DNA from 2 places in the Streptomyces sp. NPDC003011 genome. Region 1 is predicted to be linked to the other one. Evidence: riboswitches for the same ligand, from Rfam matches in the RefSeq annotation. Region 1 holds a riboswitch; the other holds the start of a gene.

What was found. Region 1 has a riboswitch for glycine ahead of gcvT (glycine cleavage system aminomethyltransferase GcvT). Riboswitches for the same ligand answer to the same signal wherever they lie in the genome.
Region 2: another riboswitch for glycine. It lies ahead of gcvP (aminomethyl-transferring glycine dehydrogenase); the one in region 1 lies ahead of gcvT (glycine cleavage system aminomethyltransferase GcvT).

What each region holds. Positions count from the first base shown of each region.
Region 1 is NZ_JBSFTY010000023.1:64,690-72,663, forward strand. It holds gene ACWD0J_RS14445 (enhanced serine sensitivity protein SseB C-terminal domain-containing protein) at 1-148, opposite strand, end outside; gene ACWD0J_RS14450 (enhanced serine sensitivity protein SseB) at 317-1,117, opposite strand; gene ACWD0J_RS14455 (AAA family ATPase) at 1,195-1,863, opposite strand; glycine riboswitch at 2,042-2,151, shown strand; glycine riboswitch at 2,152-2,265, shown strand; gene gcvT (glycine cleavage system aminomethyltransferase GcvT) at 2,300-3,442, shown strand; gene gcvH (glycine cleavage system protein GcvH) at 3,554-3,931, shown strand; gene glyA (serine hydroxymethyltransferase) at 3,947-5,227, shown strand; gene ACWD0J_RS14475 (L-serine ammonia-lyase) at 5,304-6,671, shown strand; gene ACWD0J_RS14480 (glycoside hydrolase family 25 protein) at 6,833-7,390, shown strand; gene ACWD0J_RS14485 (MOSC domain-containing protein) at 7,411-7,953, shown strand; gene ACWD0J_RS14490 (NADPH-dependent F420 reductase) at 7,964-7,974, opposite strand, start outside.
Region 2 is NZ_JBSFTY010000070.1:5,589-13,562, reverse strand. It holds gene gcvP (aminomethyl-transferring glycine dehydrogenase) at 1-1,846, opposite strand, end outside; glycine riboswitch at 2,022-2,117, opposite strand; gene ACWD0J_RS30165 (PRC-barrel domain-containing protein) at 2,233-2,604, shown strand; gene ACWD0J_RS30160 (DNA polymerase IV) at 3,233-4,633, opposite strand; gene ACWD0J_RS30155 (MerR family transcriptional regulator) at 4,692-5,336, opposite strand; gene ACWD0J_RS30150 (bifunctional nuclease family protein) at 5,598-6,071, opposite strand; gene ftsR (transcriptional regulator FtsR) at 6,155-6,892, opposite strand; gene ACWD0J_RS30140 (FHA domain-containing protein) at 6,936-7,895, opposite strand; gene ACWD0J_RS30135 (DUF881 domain-containing protein) at 7,957-7,974, opposite strand, start outside.

The sequences.
Region 1 (7,974 bases):
CCTGGCCGTGCCACAGCAGCATCCAGATCTGGCCGGAGGACGGGGTCGCGAGCGCGCGCAGGAGTGCCTCGTAGGCGTCGTAACGCCCGGGCGTCACCTGGCGCAGCATGTGCTCGACCTGCCCGGTCGCGATGCCGCTGGCGCTCACCTGTACCGCCCCTTCGAGAGTCTGCCCCGCAGTATGGAACCAGCTTAAGTGGAGGTGCCCCCGACACAGCCCAGCAGCGCGGGGCCTCTCGTCGCCGACGGGTGCGGGCGGTGCGGCCGGCCGCGCGGTTCCCGGCGTCCCCGGGGTGGGCCGCCCCCGGCGGGATTCCTAGTGGTCCCCCGTGTGGAAGGGCCGGACCGTCTCCCTCATCCAGTGGCCCACCGGGTCGTCCGCCACGTCCAGAAGGACCAGGTTGACGGGCCACGGGGCCGGGGCCCGGGTGAGGGCCCGGGACAGGGCCTCCATGGGGAGCGCCCGTATGTCTCCCTCACACTGGGACAGTTCCACGCCCACGAACATCACCGGGTCGGCCGTCTCGATGGCGGCGAGGCAGCGGCGGGCCGTGCGGACCACGCCGGTCGCGGCGAACTCGGAGGAGGCCGCGGCCAGGAAGTCCACCGGGTCGTCCTGCCAGTCGGGCTCGTACAGCTTGACCCGGCCGCCGCTCGCGGGGCCGTCCAGCGGGGTGCGGCCCGCCCGGCACAGGCCGGCGACGGCCGCCGGCGGGAGCGGGACGCCGACCGTGCCGTCCGGGTTCACGGCGAGGCCGACCTGGGGCGGCAGTCCGCGCGCGAACTCGACGGCGGGGGCGATGGTGTACGCCATGTGCGAGCCGGCGACCTGCCGGAACTGTTCCTCGGAGCTGAACACCGGCACATAGGCCTGGCCCTCGATCTCCAGGGTGGGCAGGTCGAGCGGGCCGCTGTGCGGACCGCCGCCGTTGGGCAGCGGAACCCAGACGAAGCTGCGGCCCAGCACCTCGATGATCCGCCCGCCCGCCCCGGGGATGCCGAGGGAGGCGGAGAGCACTTCCTCCAGTTCGTTGCCGGGCCATCCGCCGTGCGGGTGGGGGTGCGCCTGTGCCGGGAAGCCCGGGAAGTCAGCGGGGAGATCCGCCGGGAAGTCCATCTGCCTGCCTACCGCCTGCCGAGTACCGCTTGCTGTGGCTGAAAAGGCTAACGGGTACGGAGCACACCGTGGAGGTGTCAGCCGGTGAAGCCGATCCGGAGCAGCACGTTCGCCGCGTCCCGGTCGATCAGCACCGCCGAACCGCAGCCCGGCGGCAGGTCGCCCTGCTCGACCGCGCTGATCAGGCGGGACGCGGCGCTCCGGTGGCGCAGGAACGCGTACCGCGAGACGCCCCGGCCGCGCTCCCGCTGGCCCTCCAGAGCGAGACCGGGGGTGACGTCGAGCAGCAGCAGGCGCAGAGTGCCGCCCCGGCGGCGGGCCTCCCGGGCCAGCCAGCGGCGCACCCAGGCCTGCGTACCGCAGTCGTGCACCACGACACCCTCGCCGGAGCGCAGCGCGCGGCGCAGGCCGGCGTAGTGCGCGGCGCGGACGAGCGGGCGGTAGAGCGCGTACGGCACAGAACGCGGCATCCGCGCGTCCCAGCGGTCGCGGGTGTCCTGGGAGTCGATGCGGGTGCCCTTGACGGTGCGCCGCATCAGCGTGGACTTGCCGCTGCCGGGCAGGCCGGTGATCACGACGAGGTCCTTGGGGCCGAAGAGCAGCGCGTGCGGGCTCTGGCCGCCCCGCTCGCGGAGGTCGCGGACGACGGGTGCGCCGATCGGGTGGCAGGCCTCCGTGGCCGGAGCCGTCGGCTGCCCGGGCAGCGCGAGGGCCGAGGTGGTGGCGTACGCCGTGGTCCTGTTCACCGTGATCGTCCTCCCCTGGGGTGGTCACGCGTCCCATCCCCGTCGAGTGTAAAGAGAAGGTAATGCGCGGTGTCTCGTGTTTTCGTGCACGTCCTGCCACAAGCCGGTCACAATATGTGGCCTGCCGCCGTCGGCCGATGCGTGCAATGATGTCGGCGCCAACTGCATACCGGCCGTTTGAATCCGCGCGGGAGAGTTCCGGGCCGTACCTCTGGGGTACGAGTGCCCGGGCGCCGAAGGAGCAAGTCCCTCCCTTGAATCTCTCAGGCCCCGTACCGCGCGGGCGAGGCACATCTGAAAAGCGGGCCGCTGCGACAGCGGCTCCACCCACGGTGCAAGTCACGACCACCGTTTCGCGGGGTCGTGACGAACCTCTCAGGTTCCGATGACAGATGGGGAGGAACGACCTCGCCGTCATGCCCTGGGAGACCGACCGATGAGCAGTACCGCATCCCCCGACAAGCGCCGTACCGCGCTCGACGCCCTGCATCGTTCGCTGGGCGCGACGATGACCGACTTCGCCGGCTGGGACATGCCGCTGCGCTACGGCTCCGAGCGCGACGAGCACCTCGCCGTACGCACGAGGGCCGGGCTCTTCGACCTCTCGCACATGGGCGAGATCACGGTGACCGGCCCGCAGGCCGCCGCGCTCCTCGACTACGCGCTGGTCGGCGACATCGGGGGCGTCAAGGCCGGCCGGGCCCGCTACACCATGATCTGCCGGGCCGACGGCGGCATCCTGGACGACCTGATCGTCTACCGGCTGGCCGACACCGAGGCCGGGTCCGCCCGGTACATGGTCGTCGCCAACGCCTCCAACGCCCAAGTGGTCCTGGACGCGCTGACCGAGCGTGCGGCGGGCTTCGACGCGCAGGTCCGTGACGACCGGGACGCCTACGCCCTGATCGCCGTGCAGGGCCCCGAGTCGCCGGGCGTCCTGAAGTCCCTCACCGACGCCGGCCTCGACGGCCTGAAGTACTACGCCGGGCTGGCCGGCACCGTCGCCGGTGTCCCCGCCCTGATCGCCCGCACCGGCTACACCGGCGAGGACGGCTTCGAGCTGTTCGTGCGGCCGGAGCACGCCGTGGAGCTGTGGCAGGCGCTGACGAAGGCCGGCGAGGGCGTCGGCCTGGTCCCGTGCGGACTGTCCTGCCGGGACACGCTGCGCCTGGAGGCGGGCATGCCGCTGTACGGGCACGAGCTGTCGACCTCCCTCACCCCCTTCGACGCCGGGCTCGGCCGGGTGGTGAAGTTCGGGAAGGAGGGCGACTTCGTGGGGCGCGAGGCGCTCGCCGAGGCCGCTTCCCGCGCCGAGAGCAGCCCCCCGCGCGTCCTCGTCGGCCTGGTCGCCGAGGGGCGTCGCGTCCCGCGCGCCGGGTACGCGGTCGTGGCCGGCGGCGAGGTGATCGGCGAGGTCACCTCCGGTGCCCCCTCCCCCACCCTCGGCAGGCCGATCGCGATGGCGTACGTCGATCCCGCGCACGCGGCGCCGGGCACCACGGGTGTCGGCGTGGACATCCGGGGCAGTCACGAGCCGTACGAGGTCGTGGCGCTGCCGTTCTACAAGCGTCAGAAGTAGCCACCGGGCCGGGTCCCCGTGTGTGACCCCGCGCACATGTGTGCTGCTCACGCACGTTTCCAGCAGTCCCCCCTTCCTCAGCACTCCCCCGCGTACAGGAGAATTCAGGCCATGAGCAACCCCCAGCAGCTGCGCTACAGCAAGGAACACGAGTGGCTGTCCGGCGCCGAGGACGGCGTCGCGACGGTCGGCATCACGGAGCACGCGGCCAACGCGCTCGGTGACGTCGTCTTCGTGCAGCTCCCGGAGGCCGGTACCACCGTGGTCGCGGGCGAGACCTGCGGCGAGCTGGAGTCGACCAAGTCGGTCAGCGACCTGTACTCCCCGGTCAGCGGTGAGGTCACCGAGGTCAACGAGGACGTGGTGAACGACCCGTCGCTGGTGAACTCCGCCCCCTTCGAGGGCGGCTGGCTGTTCAAGGTACGCGTCACGGAGGAGCCGGCCGATCTGCTCTCCGCCGACGAGTACACCGCCTTTTCCGCCGGCTGAGGAGTCGTGGACCTGATGTCCGTACTGAACACGCCCCTGCACGAGCTCGACCCGGAGGTCGCCGCCGCCGTCGACGCCGAACTGGGCCGCCAGCAGTCCACCCTGGAGATGATCGCCTCCGAGAACTTCGCGCCGGTCGCGGTGCTGGAGGCACAGGGCTCGGTCCTCACCAACAAGTACGCCGAGGGCTACCCGGGCCGCCGCTACTACGGCGGCTGCGAGCACGTCGACGTCACCGAGCAGATCGCGATCGACCGGGTCAAGGAGCTGTTCGGCGCCGAGTACGCCAACGTGCAGCCCCACTCGGGCGCCTCCGCCAACCAGGCCGCCCTGTTCGCGCTGGCCCAGCCCGGCGACACCATCCTCGGGCTGGACCTCGCCCACGGCGGCCACCTGACCCACGGGATGCGGCTGAACTTCTCCGGCAAGCAGTTCGACGTGGTCGCCTATCACGTCGACTCCGCCACCGGTCTGGTCGACATGGCCGAGCTGGAGCGGCTCGCCAAGGAGCACCGGCCCAAGGTGATCATCGCGGGCTGGTCGGCGTACCCGCGTCAGCTGGACTTCGCGGAGTTCCGCCGGATCGCCGACGAGGTCGGCGCGTACCTGTGGGTCGACATGGCGCACTTCGCGGGCCTGGTCGCGGCCGGCCTGCACCCGAACCCGGTGGAGTACGCGGACGTGGTCACCTCCACCACCCACAAGACGCTGGGCGGGCCCCGCGGCGGCATCATCCTGGCGAAGAAGGACTTCGCCAAGAAGCTGAACTCGTCCGTCTTCCCGGGCTTCCAGGGCGGCCCGCTGGAGCACGTGATCGCCGCCAAGGCGGTCTCGTTCAAGGTCGCGGCGAGCGAGGACTTCAAGGAGCGCCAGCGGCGTACGGTGGAGGGAGCGCGGATCCTCGCCGAGCGTCTGACGGCGGCCGACGCCCGCGAGGCCGGGATCGACGTCCTGTCCGGCGGTACCGACGTGCACCTGATCCTGGTCGACCTGCGCGCGTCCGAGCTGGACGGGCGGGCGGCCGAGGACCGGCTCCACGAGGTCGGCATCACGGTCAACCGCAACGCCGTCCCGAACGACCCGCGGCCGCCGATGGTGACGTCGGGTCTGCGGATCGGCACGCCCGCCCTGGCCACCCGCGGCTTCACCGCCGAGGACTTCGCCGAGGTCGCGGACGTCATCGCGCAGACCCTGAAGGCGCCCTCCCCCTTCGGGGAGGCCGACGTGGTGGCGCTGAAGGCCCGGGTCACGGCTCTCGCCGACAAGCACCCGCTGTATCCCGGTCTGAACAAGTAGTTCCTTTGTGTGGCGCGCCCCGCACACTCGTCGTACGGGGCGCGCCCCCTGCACCACCCCGTCCTGAGGAGTCACCGTGGCCATATCGGTCTTCGACCTGTTCTCGATCGGCATCGGCCCGTCCAGCTCCCACACGGTCGGCCCGATGCGCGCGGCCCGTATCTTCGCCCGCCGGCTGCGCAACGAGGACCTGCTGGGCTCGGTCGCGACGGTGCGCACCGAGCTGTACGGCTCCCTGGGCGCGACCGGCCACGGGCACGGCACGCCCAAGGCGGTGCTGCTCGGGCTGGAGGGCGACTCGCCGCGCACGGTGGACGTGGAGTCGGCGGACGACCGGGTGGCGCGGATCAGGGAGACGGGCCGCATCCGGCTCCTCGACGAGCACGAGATCCCGTTCTCCTTCGACCAGGACCTGGTCCTGCACCGCCGCAAGACCCTCCCCTACCACGCGAACGGCATGACCCTGTGGGCGTACGACGCCTCGGGGGCGGAGCTGCTGTCCAAGACGTACTACTCGGTGGGCGGCGGTTTCGTCGTCGACGAGGACGCGGTGGGCGCGGACCGCATCAAGCTGGACGACACCGTGCTCAAGTACCCGTTCCGCACGGGCGACGAGCTGCTGCGGCTGACGAAGGAGACCGGCCTGTCGATCTCCGCGCTGATGCTGGAGAACGAACGGGCCTGGCGCACCGAGGACGAGATCCGCGGGGGGCTGCTGGAGATCTGGCGGGTGATGCAGGCGTGCGTGTCGCGCGGCATGTCCCGCGAGGGCATCCTGCCGGGCGGTCTGAAGGTCCGCCGCCGCGCGGCCGTCTCCGCACGCCAGCTCCGGGCGGAGGGCGACCCGTTGGCGCACGCGATGGAGTGGATCACGCTCTACGCGATGGCGGTGAACGAGGAGAACGCGGCGGGCGGGCGCGTGGTCACCGCCCCGACGAACGGCGCGGCCGGCATCATCCCGGCCGTCCTGCACTACTACATCAACTTCGTGCCGGGCGCGGACGAGGACGGGGTGGTCCGCTTCCTGCTCGCCGCCGGTGCGATCGGCATGCTCTTCAAGGAGAACGCGTCCATCTCCGGCGCCGAGGTCGGCTGCCAGGGCGAGGTCGGCTCCGCCTGCTCCATGGCGGCGGGCGCGCTGGCCGAGGTCCTGGGCGGTTCCCCGGAACAGGTCGAGAACGCCGCCGAGATCGGCATGGAGCACAACCTCGGCCTGACCTGCGACCCGGTCGGCGGCCTGGTCCAGATCCCGTGCATCGAACGCAACGGCATGGCCGCGGCGAAGGCGGTCACGGCGGCCCGCATGGCCATGCGCGGCGACGGCTCCCACAAGGTGTCCCTGGACAAGGTCATCAAGACGATGAAGGAGACCGGCGCGGACATGAGCGTGAAGTACAAGGAGACGGCGCGGGGCGGGCTGGCGGTGAACATCATCGAGTGCTGACGGCCACGGCGTGACGGCTCACAGCGGTGGGCGACGGGGCGCCCACACCCGGCGAAAGCTGACGTTTGGCCGTCCGGACGGTACGCGCGGATCACCCGTGCCAAGGTGGGTCCCCAGTCGACAGCCAGCTCCTGTCCCCCCACAGACACTAGGGAGTCCCCATGCTGCGTGGCATAGACGTGAGCGCGTACCAGTCGTCCTCCTACGCCACGGACGGTCTCTCCTTCGTCTTCATCAAGGCGACCGAGGGCCGTTCGTACGTCAACCCGAAGCTCGCCGCGCAGACGAAGCGGGCCCGTGACGCCGGACTGGTCGTCGGCTACTACCACTTCCTGTGGCCGGGCAACCTCACCGCGCAGGCGGAGTACTTCGTCAAGCACGCCCCCGAGAAGGCGGGTGAGATGCTCGCCGTCGACTGGGAGACGACCGGGGACGGCACCCACGCGAGCAACGCGGAGAAGGACAGCTTCATCCGCAAGGTGAAAGCGCTGCGGCCGGACAACAGAGTGATCTTGTACTGCAATCGGAACTATTGGTTGAATGTCGATAGGACGTCGTACGCGGGTGATGGTCTGTGGATCGCCGACTACGTGACCGCCGGCAAGCCCCGCATCCAGGCGGCGTGGCGCTTCCACCAGTACACCGACGATCCGCTGGACAAGAACGTGGCGGACTTCACCAGCAAGGCGGCGCTGAAGAAGTGGGCCGCGGACGCCTGACTCCGAGAGAGGTTCGTGTCATGAGCGGGTCGGTCACCGCGGTCAGCAGCAACGGGACGTACTCCTTCACCAAGCCGAACCGGGAGAGCATCACGCTCGTCGCCGGGCTCGGGGTGGAGGGTGACGTGCACGCCGGGGCGACGGTGAAGCACCGGTTCCGGATGCGGAAGGACCCCTCCCAGCCCAATCTCCGGCAGGTGCACCTCATCCACGAGGAGTTGTTCGAGGAGGTCGCGGCGGCCGGGTTCGAGGTCGCGGCCGGACAGCTCGGGGAGAACGTCACCACCCGGGGGATCGATCTGCTGGGGCTGCCGGCAGGGACGCTGCTGCGGCTCGGGGACGAGGCGGTCGTGGAGGTGACCGGGTTGCGGAACCCGTGTGCGCAGATCGACAGGTTCCGCAAGGGGCTCATGAAAGAGGTCGTCGGGCGGGACGCGGAGGGCAGGCCGCGGCTCAGGTCCGGGATCATGAGCGTGGTCGTGACCGGAGGCGTGGTGCGGCCCGGTGACCCGGTGAAGGTCGAGCTGCCGGACGGGCCGCACCGGGCCCTGGAGACCGTCTGACCCGGGAGTCCTACGCGCGGA
Region 2 (7,974 bases), on a different contig from region 1:
CCATCGCGGCGCTGGCCGCGTTCGTCCCGTGCGCGGACGACGGGATCAGGCAGACGGTCCGCTGCTCGTCACCGCGGGCGCGGTGGTATCCGCGTACGGCGAGCAGTCCCGCCAGCTCGCCCTGCGAACCCGCGTTGGGCTGCAACGACACCTTGTCGTACCCGGTGACCTCGGCGAGACGTTCCTCCAGCTCGCGGATGAGCGTGAGATAGCCCTGCGCCTGCTCGACGGGCGCGAAGGGATGCAGCTGCCCGAACTCGGGCCAGGTGACCGGCTCCATCTCCGTGGTCGCGTTGAGCTTCATGGTGCAGGAGCCCAGCGGGATCATGCCGCGGTCGAGCGCGTAGTCCCGGTCGGCGAGCCGGCGCAGGTAGCGCAGCATCGCGGTCTCGGAGCGGTACTGGTGGAAGACCGGGTGCGTGAGGTAGTCGTCGGTGCGCAGCAGCGCGGCCGGGAGCGAGTCCTCGGTGGCCGCGTCGAGCGCGTCGATGTGACCCTCGACCCCGAAAGCGGCCCACACCGCGCTCAGCTGGGCCCGCCCGGTCGTCTCGTCGCAGGCCATGGACACGTGGTCGGCGTCCACGAGCCGCAGGTTGACCCCGTTCTCCCGCGCGGCGGCGACGACCTGGGCGGCCTCCGCGGGCACCCGCGCGGTCAGGGTGTCGAAGTAGGAGCCGTGCACGACCTCGACCCCGCCGGCCGTCAGCCCGGCGGCGAGGATCGTGGCGTACCGGTGGGTGCGCCGCGCGATGCTCTTGAGGCCCTGGGGCCCGTGGTAGACGGCGTACATGGCGGCCATCACCGCGAGCAGCACCTGCGCCGTACAGATGTTGCTGGTCGCCTTCTCCCGGCGGATGTGCTGCTCACGCGTCTGCAGCGCCAGCCGGTACGCCCTGTTCCCGTCCGCGTCCACGGACACGCCCACGAGCCGTCCGGGCAGGCTGCGCGCGAACTTCTCCCGCACGGCCATGTATCCGGCATGCGGCCCGCCGAAGCCCATCGGCACACCGAACCGCTGGGTCGTCCCGACGGCGATGTCCGCACCGAGTTCCCCCGGCGACTTCAGCAGTGTCAGCGCCAGCAGATCGGCGGCGACGGTCACGAGCGCGCCGAGCTCGTGGGCCTGCGCGATGACCGGCTCGATGTCACGGACGGCACCGGAGGCTCCCGGGTACTGGATCAGCACGCCGTTGATCTCGCGCTCGCCGAGCTCGGCCGGGATGCCGTCATCGAGGTCGGCGACGACGACCTCCACGCCGGTCGACTCGGCACGGGTCCGGATCACCGCGATGGTCTGCGGCAGCACGTCCGCGTCGACCAGGAACAGCCCCTTCTTGTTCCTGCCCATGCGCCGGGACAGCGCCAGCGCCTCGGCGGCGGCCGTGCCCTCGTCCAGCAGCGAGGCACCGGAGGTCGGCAGCCCGGTGAGCTCGGCGACCATGGTCTGGAAGTTCAGCAGCGCTTCGAGACGCCCCTGGGAGATCTCCGGCTGGTAGGGCGTGTAAGCGGTGTACCAGGCGGGGTTCTCCATCACGTTGCGCAGGATCACGGGCGGCGTGAAGGTTCCGTAGTACCCGAGTCCGATCATGGAGTCGAGGACCTGGTTGCGATCGGCCAGCGACCGCAGCTCGGCCAGCACCTCGGCCTCGGTCCGCGCACCGGGCAGGTCCAGCGCGTCGGCGTTCTTGATCACGTCCGGCACGGCGGCGGCGGTGAGCTCGTCCAGCGAGCCGTACCCGACCTGGGCGAGCATCTTGGCCCGCGCTTCCTGGTCGGGCCCGATGTGGCGCTGTTCGAACGGGATTCCCTGCTCCAGCTCCGAGAGCGGAATGCGGTGGGCGGTCATTGCGGAGGCCTCCTGGTCTGACGCGACCTTCGAGGGGCACCACGGCACGGGTACCCGGACGGCCTCCCCCTCTGTCATCTCAACCTGAGAGCTTCACCGGGCACCCGAGGGCGCCCGGTTTTCACCGTCGGTGAGAGCGGAAGCCGTCGACACCCGCCCTGCTTTCCAGAGTGACCTCGTCCATGCGGTACGTGGGCCTGAGAGATTCCGGGGAGGATTTGCTCCTTCGGCGCCTCCGGTGATGTCTGGAGGACTCTCCCGCATGGGATCAGCAGCCGTTTGTCAGCGTACCAGCGCGGTCAACGCCCGAGCGTTCGAGTGGCCGCCTCCCTGAATGTGCTCTTTCGTAGTGCTTACGGATGAGTTGCGACCCTAGTGGAGGGCCCGTGCAGAGCGACATCGATCCGCGCAACCTGATCGGCCGCAAGGCGTTCGACCGCAACGGCACCAAGATCGGGACGATCGACGAGATCTACCTCGACGACGCGACCGGCGTACCCGAGTGGGCGGCCATACGCACCGGCCTCTTCTCCCGGGACGCCTTCGTTCCCCTGGAGCCCAGCGAACTGATCGAGGGCGCCCTCCGCGTCCCCTTCGACCGCGCCCTGATCAGGGACGCCCCCGACTTCGGCGTAGGCCGCCACCTCTCCCCCGAGCAGGAACTCCAGCTCTACCACCACTACGGCCTCGACCTGTCCGCCCCTCCCCCGCTCCCGGACCACGACTTCGGCAAACTGGCCGGCACGGACGATCCCTGACGCCCCCACCGACCCCGAGCCGACAGCCCAGCCCCCACGCACACCCCACGGTCCAACCTCCTCCCCAAGCCGCACCACCAGCCACAACGCACCCCCCTCCACAGACCGTCGCAGCCCAGGCAGACCGCACCCCCACGACTCGGCCTCAGTCCCCCTGCCCCCGCCACACCGCACCCCGCGAAGGCCCCGCACCCCCTCCGCCACGCACCCACCCGCAACCGTCACACGGTGAGCCGCACCATCACCACCAACCGTCACCCACGACGGCAGTCACCGCGCCGCGTCACCACCAGCCGTCCCCGACCACGGCCGTCGCACAGTCACCCCCCACAGCCGCCACACGCCATCGCCTACGGACCCAGCCCAACCACGGGCCACGACTGCCCCAGCCCGACCACGGGCACAGCCGCACCCGCACCCGCCCAGCACACAGGCGACCGTCCCCGCCTCCCCCGCCCATCCGCGGGCAGTCGTGCCGCTGGGACGGCACGGGCGGGCACGGGCGGCACCCCCGCAAGCGCCGGGCTGCGCAGCTGCGCCACCCCACCCCCGCCGGTCCCACCCGCACGCACCCAACCTCCGCGCACCCCAGCTCCCCGCCGCTCCGCACGCACGCCGGTCACAACCATCACGCCGAGACCTCCCCCGCCGGAGCACCCCCACCCCCGGCCCTCGCCTCCGTCCCAGAACTCCCCGCCACCAACGGCAGCGGCTCCGCCGGCTGCAACCCGGGGTCGTCGACGCGAAACGTCCGCACCCGCCCCGGCTCCGAGTCAGGCGTCTCGAACCGCACGGTCACCCGCCCCAGCCCGCTCCCCTGCACCCACCCATGCCCGTACTCGGCATGCCGCACATCGTGCCCCGACGGCCACCGCCGCTCGACCGGCACCTCGGGCTCCACGGCCGGCCCGTTCTCGGGTGCTTCCACCGGACCGGAGTCCACTCGCTCCCGCTCCCCCGCGGCCTGCGCGAACAGATCCTCCTGCGTGTAGTCGGCCAGCCCGCTGACCCCCACCCCGAGCAGCCGCACACCCCCCGTCGTGTCCACGGAGTCCAGCAACCGGGCCGCGGCCTCCCGCACCACCGCCGGATCGTCCGTGGGCCCGCGCAAGGTCTCGGACCGCGTCAGCGTGGAGAAGTCGTACCTCCGCACCTTCAGCACGATCGTCCGCCCGGACAGCCCCGCCTCCCGCAGCCGCCGCACGCACCGGTCCGCCAGCCGCTGCACCTCCAGTCCCACCCTGACCCGGTCATGGATGTCGATGTCGTACGTGTCCTCCACCGAGACCGACTTCGTCTCCCGCTCGGCCACCACAGGCCGTTCGTCCCGCGCCAGCGCCATGGCGTACAGCCCGTGCCCGTGCGCCTTCCCCAGCAGCCGTACGAGCTCGTCCTCACCCGCCTCCGCGATCTCCTCGACCGTGGTGATCCCGGCCCGGCGCAGATGGTCCCCCGTCGCCGGCCCCACCCCGGGCAGCGTCCGCACCGACATCGGGCCCAGCATGGCCCGCTCGGTCCCCGGCTCGATCACCACCAGCCCGTCGGGCTTGGCCTGCTCCGAGGCGATCTTCGCGAGCATCTTGGACGCGGCGAGCCCCACCGAACCCGTCAGCCCCGTCACCGCCCGTATGTCCGCCCGCAGCTTCACCGCGGCCAGCCGCGCCGACTCCTCGTCCCAGGCCGCTCCCCCGGCCTCCAGGTCCACGAACGCCTCGTCCAGACTCAGCGGCTCCACCAACGGCGACAGGCCCCGCAGCAGCCCCATCACCTGCTCGCTGATCGCCCGGTAGAACGCGAAGCGCGGCACGAGATACGCCGCGTTCGGCGCCAGTCGTCTCGCCTGGGCCATGGGCATCGCCGAGTGCACCCCGAACACCCGCGCCTCGTACGACGCCGTGGCCACCACCCCACGCGGCCCCAGCCCGCCCACGATGACGGCCTTCCCGCGCAGGCTCGGCTTGGACGCCTGCTCCGCCGAGGCGAAAAAGGCATCCATGTCGAGATGCAGGATCGTGGGCGCGCTTCTCACATCTCCGATGCTGCCCTACGCCACTGACAATGCCCCTGCCCAAGAGCGGGCAGGACGGTCAGACCGCCCGGTTGCGCCGCCGCGCCAGCTCATCGGCGGGGTTGGGCCCGACCAGGGTCTCCCCGGTGTCGACCCGCTCGCCGTGCAACTGCGACAGGGCGCTCTCGACGTCCCGCCACACCACGCCGACGGCGATGCCGAAGATGCCCTGGCCGCCTTGAAGCAGCGCGTGGACCTCGTCGGGCGTGGTGCACTCGTAGACCGTGGCGCCGTCACTCATCAGCGTCATGCGCTCCAGGTCTTGGAATCCGCTCTCGCGCAGATGCTGCACCGCGGTGCGGATGTTCTGCAGCGACACACCGGTGTCGAGAAAACGCTTGACCACCTTCAGGATGACGACATCCCGGAAGCTGTACAGACGCTGTGTGCCGGACCCGTAGGCGGGCCGCACGCTCGGCTCGACGAGCCCCGTGCGGGCCCAGTAGTCCAGTTGCCGGTACGTGATGCCGGCGGCCGCGCACGCCGTCGGACCGCGGTAGCCGATCTGCTCGGACGCCATGGACGTCGCCCCTCCGCTGCTCGGCACGGCCGTCGGTCGCTGCGGAGCGTGATCGGCCGCGTTGCTGTGAAGCGGGTACGGACCGCTCGCCCCGAGACTGCGTCCGGGGGCACCCCCAGCCGTACCGTCGCCGCTGCTTCTCACGCCGACCTCCGTCCTTGACCTGCCTTCTCGACGGTAGGCAGTCACCAGGGGTGCGTCAACGATCGCCACACTCGGCACGCCGAGTGATAATCACCCTGAGAGTGGTTTCCCGTACCCCACCGCGGGGAAAGGCTAGCCGAATGCGCTCGAAGCGGGCCGCAGGACGCTCTCACGCGCCGCTGGCAAATGCCGGCATGTGAGACGCCGACGGACACGGACGGGCCCGGCAGGACTGCTCGCGTCCGCCGGGCCGCCCGCGCCTCACTGGCTGCTGGTGCCGAAGTCCTCGGGGGAGATCTGGTCGAGGAACTCGCGGAACTTCTCCACTTCGTCCTCCTGCTCGTCCGGGATCGCGATGCCCGCGTCGTCGAGCACGCCGTCACTGCCGTAGATCGGCGTTCCGGTGCGCAGGGCCAGCGCTATGGCATCGGACGGCCGCGCGCTCACCTCGACGCCGCTGGCGAACACCAGCTCCGCGTAGAAGACGCCCTCACGGAGATCCGTGATGCGCACTTCGGTGAGCTCCTGGCCGACGGCCTCCAGCACGTCCTTGAACAGGTCGTGGGTCAGCGGACGGGCGGGGGCCATGCCCTGCTGCGCGAAGGCGATCGCCGTAGCCTCCCCAGGCCCGATCCAGATGGGGAGGTAGCGGTCGCCTCCCACTTCACGCAGGAGCACGATCGGTTGGTTGGAGGGCATTTCGACCCGGACACCTACGACATCGAGCTCGTTCACACAGCAACCCTAGGCCGTGCCCGGGACGTTTGGGTAGTCGGGCAGGAAACGGGTGACCGATCCGCCCCGCGTGACGACCGGTGTCAGGGCAGCCGTACGCCGAGAGCGGTCTGCACCAGCGCAGCGTGCAGTTTCACCGTGAGCCCGGCCAGCTCCTTCGTACGGGCTTCCGCGTGGGCCCTGGTCTGCGGGTTGCGGTGGCGCCTCAGCGGGGCCACGACCTGGTCCACCAGACCGGCCTCACGGTCGGCGGCGGCCTTCATCACCCGCAGATGCCGCGGTTCGATCCCGAACCTCCCCAGCTCGGCGACGAGCGAGGCCACAGTGGCGGCCTCGGCGTCATAGGACCCGTCCGGCAACGGAGCGACGAGCCCGTACGACTCCCACTCCTCCAGCTCCTGCTCGCTGATCTCCGCTGCGGCGAGCAGCTCGTCCCGCCCGATCCGAGCCGCCGTGGGCCCCTCGGAGGTCTCCGGAACGGCCTCGCCGTCCCGCTGGCGTCCCAGGACCGGCAGCGGTACGGCCTCGCCGCGCTCCATGGCGTCCAGATGCTCGCGGATCACCTTGAGCGGCAGATAGTGGTCCCGCTGCATCCTCAGGACATGGCTCAGGCGTTCGACGTCGCCGACGCTGAACTTGCGGTATCCCGAGGGGGTACGCCGCGGCTCGATGAGTCCTTCCGACTCCAGGAAACGGATCTTGGAGATGGTCACTTCGGGAAACTCGTCGCGCAGCACGTTCAGCACCGTGCCGATGCTCATCAGCCCACTGTCCGCGGCGGCGGTGCCGTGCCCGGCACCGCCGCTCGGTGATTGAAGCATGGACCTTCCCTGAGGGTCCCCCCGGACGCAGTCCGGGAGAGGGTCAGTAGCCCCGCTGGCTCGCGTAGAACACCAGCCGGTACTTGCCGATCTGCACCTCGTCACCGTTGTTCAGAGCGACCTGGTCGATCCGCTCCCGGTTGACGTACGTGCCGTTCAGACTGCCCACGTCGGCCACGGTGAACGAGCCGTCCTGGCCGCGACGGAACTCCACGTGCCGACGGGAGACCGTCACGTCGTCCAGGAAGATGTCGCTCTGCGGGTGACGCCCGGCCGTGGTCAGGTCACCGTCCAGAAGGAAGCGGCTGCCCGAGTTCGGACCACGGCGGACCACCAGAAGCGCGGACCCGAGCGGCAGCGCGTCGACGGCCGCCTGCGCCTCCGGGGAGAGCATCGGCATCTGCGTCTGGCCCGTGACCTCGGCGTCGTAGGCCTCGAGCCCGGAGATGGAGATCGTGGACGTGGTCTCGGAAGGACGCTCGGCCGTCGCCCCGGCCCGCAGCGGCGCCCCGCAGTTCGAGCAGAAGCGGCTGTTCTCCGCGTTGCGGTTACCGCACCTCGTACACACCAGGGCCGACATGGACGGATCCTCCTGCCGCGGCTGCCCCCCAGGGGCGTTGGACGCATACGGGTCGGCGGAAAACCCTCCACCCGTACTTGAGGTTGACGGTTGCCCGAAACCTATGCCTCCGGACTGGGCAGGGTCAACAGACGGCGCGCCCTGACCTCCGGAAACGTCACCGCCCGGACCACCGACCTGGTCCCGGAACAGCGGCCGCTGGCCTTCCGCGTCAGGCTGTGCGCGATGGCGGGCGGTCGCATTGGCGCTGCCCTCTCGCGCGCTCTTGCCGAACAACTTCGCAAACAACTTCACGGGCGATTCCCCTTGACCGAAACAGACCCGCCCGTGGGGCAGGACGAACCCTGATTGAACACACCGGTCGACCCGGACATCCTCACAACGTCCGTATCCACCAGACAGTTTCCACCACGCACCACCCAATCGGTGCGCCGACCCCCCGCAACCTCATGCCCTAGCCGGACGTCAGCCATGCACCCCCGGTTCACCGCGAGGACGACCG